DNA from 2 places in the Pseudomonas sp. NPDC087029 genome. Region 1 is predicted to be linked to the other one. Evidence: predicted binding sites of a transcription regulator. Region 1 holds the regulator's gene; the other holds the start of a gene.
What was found. The regulator FliA, encoded in region 1, starts transcription of late flagellar genes. The targets are predictions, from matches to a motif close to CTAAAGTTTNNNNNNNNNNNGCCGNTAA.
Positions count from the first base shown of each region.

Region 2: ACIPG5_RS04780 (methyl-accepting chemotaxis protein) is a predicted target of FliA. The motif match lies at 1,948-1,975, and genes of this name have one in related genera.

Region 1 covers NZ_JBIVAB010000011.1:68,169-71,547, forward strand. The annotation lists gene flhF (flagellar biosynthesis protein FlhF) at 1-799, shown strand, start outside; gene fleN (flagellar synthesis regulator FleN) at 892-1,725, shown strand; gene fliA (RNA polymerase sigma factor FliA) at 1,722-2,462, shown strand; gene ACIPG5_RS17910 (chemotaxis response regulator CheY) at 2,571-2,945, shown strand; gene ACIPG5_RS17915 (protein phosphatase CheZ) at 2,964-3,379, shown strand, end outside.
Region 2 covers NZ_JBIVAB010000002.1:300,593-303,971, forward strand. The annotation lists gene ACIPG5_RS04765 (formimidoylglutamate deiminase) at 1-850, shown strand, start outside; gene ACIPG5_RS04770 (lipocalin family protein) at 993-1,565, opposite strand; gene bamE (outer membrane protein assembly factor BamE) at 1,562-1,816, opposite strand; gene ACIPG5_RS04780 (methyl-accepting chemotaxis protein) at 2,041-3,379, shown strand, end outside.

The sequences.
Region 1 (3,379 bases):
CGGCCTGTCTGGCCCGATCGCCCGCGAACTGCTCGACCTCACGGCTGAAATCGATGAGCCGCGCCAGGCCTGGCGCATGCTTTTGGCGCACCTGGCGCGGATGATCGAGGTGCCCGAGGTCGAGCCGATCGAGGAGGGCGGGGTGATCGCCATGGTCGGCCCGGCCGGCATGGGCAAGACCACCACGTTGGCCAAGCTGGCGGCGCGCTATGTGCTCAAGTACGGCCCGCAGAACCTGGCCCTGGTGAGCATGGACAGCTTTCGCATCGGCGCCCAGGAGCAACTCAAGACCCTGGGCCGCATCCTCAACGTGCCGGTGACCTACGTCGACCCGGGCCAGTCGCTGGCCCAGGCGCTGGAGCCGCTGCTGCGCAAACGTGTGGTGCTGATCGATACCGCCGGCCTGCAGGCCAGCGACCCGGCGCTGCGCATGCAACTGGAAACCCTGGCCGGGCGCGGCATTGCCGCGAAGAATTACCTGGTGCTGGCCACCACCAGCCAGAAGCAGGTGCTCACCGCTGCCTACCACAGCTACAAGCGCTGCGGCCTGGCCGGTTGTATCCTGACCAAACTCGACGAAACGGCGAGCCTCGGCGATGTGCTGAGCCTGGCCATCAGTCATGAACTGCCAGTGGCCTACCTCACCGATGGCCCGCGTATTCCTGATGACCTGCACCTGCCGCGCCCGCACCAGTTGGTGACCCGCGCGGTCAATGTGCAGTTGCAAGACGAGCCCAGCGAAGAGGCCATGGCCGACATGTTCGCTGATCTCTATCACAACCCGCGGCGCGCGGGCTGATGATGAAGCGTATGCAAAATACCTACACCAGGGGGGCGCTGTAATGCCTCTAGTGTGGCTTGGGTCCAAGCGAGACAAGGTAAACAACGAACATGGGTAGCATGCATCCCGTACAGGTGATCGCCGTCACCGGTGGTAAAGGTGGCGTCGGCAAAACGAACGTTTCAGTGAACCTGTCCCTGGCGCTGGCCGAACTCGGCCGCCGGGTCATGCTGCTGGACGCCGATCTGGGCCTGGCCAATGTCGACGTGTTGCTGGGCTTGACCCCCAAGCGCACCCTGGCCGACGTGATCGAAGGGCGCTGCGAACTGCGCGATGTGCTGTTGCAGGGGCCGGGCGGTGTGCGCATCGTGCCGGCGGCCTCGGGCACCCAGAGCATGGTGCACCTGGCGCCGGCCCAGCATGCCGGCCTGATCCAGGCCTTCAGCGAGATCGGCGACAACCTCGACGTGCTGGTGATCGACACCGCTGCAGGTATTGGTGACTCGGTAGTCAGCTTCGTCCGCGCGGCCCAGGAAGTGCTGCTGGTGGTCTGCGACGAGCCGACCTCCATCACCGACGCCTACGCCCTGATCAAGCTGCTCAACCGCGATTACGGGATGAACCGTTTCCGCGTGCTGGCCAACATGGCGCAGAGCCCGCAGGAAGGGCGCAACCTGTTCGCCAAGCTGACCAAGGTCACCGACCGCTTCCTTGACGTTGCCCTGCAGTACGTGGGCGCCGTGCCTTACGACGAGTGCGTGCGCAAGGCGGTGCAGAAGCAGCGCGCAGTGTACGAAGCCTTCCCGCGCTCCAAGTGCGCGCTGGCCTTCAAGGCCATTGCCCAGAAGGTCGACAGCTGGCCGCTGCCGGCGAACCCGCGCGGGCACCTGGAGTTCTTCGTCGAGCGCCTGGTGCAACCCACCAGCGCAGGGCCGGTGCTATGAACGCGAGCGGATTCAAGATGTACAGCAAGGCGTCCAAGGACGCCCAGTACGAATTGATCGAACGCTACGCCCCGTTGGTCAAGCGCATTGCCTACCACCTGCTGGCGCGCCTGCCGGCCAACGTGCAGGTCGAAGACCTGATCCAGGCCGGCATGATCGGCCTGCTGGAAGTTGCCAACAAGTACGACGCCAGCAAGGGTGCGAGCTTCGAAACCTACGCCGGCATCCGCATCCGTGGCGCGATGCTCGACGAGGTGCGCAAGGGCGATTGGGCACCGCGTTCGGTGCACCGCAACACCCGCATGGTCAGCGACGCGATGCGCGCCGTTGAAGCCAGAACCGGCCGTGACGCTAAAGATCATGAAGTTGCTGCCGAACTCCAATTGAGTCTCGATGATTACTACGGGATCTTGAACGATACCCTGGGCAGCCGCCTGTTCAGTTTCGACGACCTGTTGCAGGACGGCGAGCACGAAGGCTTGCACGAGGACGGCGTCAGTGGCCAGGTCGAGCCATCGCGCGACCTGGAGGACGAGCGCTTCCAGGCCGCCCTGACCGATGCCATCGCCAACCTGCCGGAACGCGAGCGGCTGGTGCTGGCGCTGTACTACGACGAAGAGCTGAACCTCAAGGAGATCGGTGAGGTGCTGGGGGTCAGCGAGTCGCGTGTCAGCCAGCTGCACAGCCAGTGCGCCGCGCGCCTGCGCAGCCGTCTGGGAGAGTGGCGGGCACGTTGAGACCGGTATCGTTGCAGTCGTTTTCCATGTTGTACCGAATTGAATGAGTTGCGTGCTCGGTAGGCCGAGCGCGTTTGAGACTGCTTGGAGGTCTACTTGAACAAAGACATGAAAATCCTCATCGTTGACGACTTTTCGACGATGCGGCGAATCATCAAGAATCTGCTGCGTGACCTTGGCTTCACCAACACCGACGAGGCCGACGACGGCACCACGGCGCTGCCGATGCTCGAAAGCGGCCATTACGACTTCCTGGTGACCGACTGGAACATGCCGGGCATGTCCGGCATCGACCTGCTGCGCAAGGTGCGCGCCCATGACCGCCTCAAGGGCATGCCGGTGCTGATGGTGACCGCCGAAGCCAAGCGCGACCAGATCATCGAAGCGGCCCAGGCCGGCGTCAATGGTTACGTGGTCAAGCCGTTCACCGCCCAGGTGCTCAAAGAAAAGATCGAGAAGATCTTCGAACGCGTCAACGGCTGAGTCACGTCAGGGGGCGCCATGGAATCATCACAAACGTCTTTGGGGGAGTTCGAAACGACCCTGAAGAAGCATGCCCAGGAGCTGGTCGAAAGCCTGGAGCGCGGCCGTTTCGGCGAGGCGGTGCAGCTGATCCATCAGCTCAACCAGACTCGCGACCGCGGCCTGTACCAGGAAGTCGGCAAGCTCACCCGCGAGCTGCACAGCGCGATCGTCAGCTTCCAGATCGACCCGCACATGCCGCAGGCCGAGGAAGTCTCGCAGATCACCGACGCCACCGAGCGCCTGTCCTACGTGGTCAAGCTCACCGAAGGCGCCGCCAACCGCACCATGGACCTGGTGGAGGAGAGCACGCCTGTGCTCAACGACCTGGCGGCCGAGGCCCAGGGCCTGAGCCTGGACTGGCAGCGTTTCATGCGCCGCGAAGTGGCCGCGCC
Region 2 (3,379 bases), on a different contig from region 1:
GCAGCGGCGCTTCATCAACTCCACCGAGCAATACCTGAACCTGCAAGCGCAGCTGGCCCCACTGCTGGCCGCGCAACCGGCGCAGCAGCTGGGCCTGTGCTTCCATTCGCTGCGCGCGGTAACCCCGGGGCAGATTGCCGAGGTGCTCGGCGCGAGCGACCGACAATGCCCGGTCCACATCCACATCGCCGAGCAGCAGAAGGAAGTCGACGATTGCCTGGCCTGGAGCGGCCAGCGCCCGTTGCAGTGGCTGTACGACCACGTCGATGTGGATGCGCGCTGGTGCCTGGTGCATGCCACCCATGCCGACCCGCAGGAGGTGACGGCGATGGCGCGTAGCGGCGCGGTGGCGGGCCTGTGCCTGACCACAGAGGCCAACCTGGGCGACGGTATCTTCCCGGCCGTGGACTACCTGGCCCAAGGCGGGCGCATGGGCATTGGCTCGGACAGCCATGTGTCACTGAGCGTGGTCGAGGAACTGCGCTGGCTGGAGTATGGCCAACGCCTGCGCGACCAGCGCCGCAACCGGCTCTACCGCGAAGACCAGCCGATGGTCGGGCGCACGTTGTATGACGCGGCCCTGAGCGGCGGCGCACAGGCGCTGGGGCAGCCGCTGGGCGAACTGGCGGTGGGCAAGCGTGCCGACTGGCTGGTGCTGGATGGGCAGGACCCGTACATCGCCATGGCCGAGGGCGATGCGATTCTCAACCGCTGGCTGTTCGCCGGTGGCGATCGCCAGGTGCGCGATGTGATGGTGAACGGGCAGTGGGTGGTGCGCCAGGGGCGCCACGCGCAGGAAGCGGACAGTGCGCGGGCGTTTGTGGAAGTACTGCGCCAATTGCTGGGTTAACGACCACGCCTATCGCCGGCAAGCCGGCTCCCACAAGAGGGCAGCGCTGGCCTGCTCTCTGGGCTGCCCCCAAGGTTTGAATGGGTGGGCAGCCCACTTTGTGGGAGCCGGCTTGCCGGCGATGGGGCCAGTACTGGCAACCTCAATGCATCTGCACGATCTGCTTGTCCGGCGTGCGCCAGATCAGCCGGCTGGTGTCATACCCCTGCTGCCGCGCCTTGGACAACAGGCTCTCGCGCTCCCAGGCCGGCAAGGTCGGCGTGCGCGAAAGAATCCACAGGTACTTGCGATCCGGGCTGCCGACGATGGCGGTGCGGTAGCGATCGTCCACGTACAGGATCCAGTACTCGCCCTTGGTCAGCCCCGGCACGAGGCGGGTGAACCAGTTGTCGAACTCGACCCACAGCCTGTCGGTATGCCCCGGCTCCTGGATGTTGGCGTGGCCCTCGGCGCGCAGCCACTCGTCACCCATCGTGCGGCAACGGTTGAGCACGCCATACGAGCCATCGGGCTTGAGGTTGTAATGCGCCTCGGACTGGGCGCACTCGCTCTGGTACGGCATCGGCAGGCGCGCCAGCTCATACCATTTGCCCTGGTAGCGCTTGAGGTCGACATTGCCCGCGGTCTTGGGAACCAGCGGGTCGTTGGCCGAGGTGGCGCAGCCACCGAGCAGCATCACCAGGCACAACCCCAGCAGCAGGTGCACACGGGTCATTTGAGGCCCTGCCCGGAATACATCAGTACCTTGTCCGCGGCGTACTGCACGCTGATGAAGCTCTTCTCGTCCCCCCAGGTGCAGCTGCTCATGCCCAGCGCGCCGGAGCACTCGGTGGGCGTGCCGAGCAGTTGCTCGACCTCGGCCTTGTTCATACCGGCCTTGAGCTTGGAATAGTTTTCCTGATTGATCTTGCTGCACGCAGTCAGGACGACGCACAAGGACAACAGGGCGAGGGAACGCAACGACATGAAGGAACACTCCTGAAAGGTGGAAACAGGCGAGTGGCCTGCAGTGACCTTCGACGGGAAAATCCTCCCCTGGTTCCCTGCCACCCCCCCTTTCGTTCTACGCCGTTGGTCGGCTGGACCTGCGCAAACGATTAATGTTTCCGCCGCCGCGGACGACACAGCGAGCGGCTGTGGCGAATTGCCGCAGCCTCCCCTCCGACGTGCCTTGTGCAGACCGCAAAAAAATGACCAAGAACCTGAAGTTCAGCCACAAGATCCTGCTGGCCGCCGCCCTCGTGGTGGCCGTTGCCTTCACCTGTTTCGTGCTGTTCAACGACTACCGCCAGCGCCAGTCGCTGCGCAGCGATACGCAAAACACCTTGCAGGAGTTGGGCGGCCTCACTGCGGGCACCATCCGCAACTGGCTCGACAGCCGCATCCAGCTGCTCGACTCGCTGGCCCAGCAAATTGCCATCGATGGCCCCGGCAAGGCCAGCCTCGACCGCAGCCTGGCGCTGCCGGTGTATGGCAGCAATTTCCAGCTCACCTATTTCGGCGGCCAGGACGGCAGCATGCAATCGGTACCGCTGGGCAACCGCGCCGCCGACTACGACCCGCGGGTTCGCGGCTGGTACAAGGCCGCCAGCGCCGGTACCCGCACCATCGTCACCGAGCCGTACATTTCGGCGTCTGCCGGCAAGCTGGTAATCACCCTGGCCACGCCGGTCCAGCAAGCGGGCCGCCTGCTGGGCGTCAGTGGTGCCGACACCGACCTGCAGACCATCAGCAACCTGATCAACACGCTGAACTTCGAGGGCCATGGCCACGCCTTCATCGTCAACGGCGAGGGCAAGATCCTGATCCACCCCAAGGCCGAGCTTGCGCTCAAGAGCCTGGCCGACGTGTACCCGCTCGACACCCCGCGCATCGGCAGCGGCCTGAAGGAAGTCGAGCTCGATGGCCGCAAGCAGTTCATCAACTTCACCCACGTCGACGGCGTGCCCTCGGCGGACTGGTACGTGGCCCTGGTGGTCGACCAGGACGCCGCCTTTGCCATGCTCGGCGAGCTGCGCACCTCGGCGATCGTCGCCACGCTGATTGCCGTGGTGGTGATCATCGCCCTGCTCGGCCTGCTGATTCGCGTGCTGATGGAGCCGCTGCACCTGATGGGCCGCGCCATGCACGACATCGCCGAGGGTGAAGGCGACCTGACCCGGCGCCTGAGCATCCACGCCCAGGATGAATTCGGCAGCCTGGGGCAATCGTTCAACCGCTTCGTCGAGCGCATCCACGAGTCGATTCGCGAAGTGGCCTCGGCCACCGGCCAGGTCAACGCGGTGGCCAGCCAGGTGGTGAGCGCCTCGAACGCCTCGATCCACAACGCCGACCAGCAGTCGAGCCGCACCAGCAGCGTGGCCGCGGCCATCAACCAGCTGGGCGCCGCCGCCCAGGAAATCGCCCAGAACGCCGCCTTGGCCTCGCAGCACTCCAGCGAGGCCCGGGGCCTGGCGCAGGATGGCCAGCAGGTGGTGGGGCGCACCATCGAGGTGATGAACCAGCTCTCGGCGCGCATCAGCGACTCCT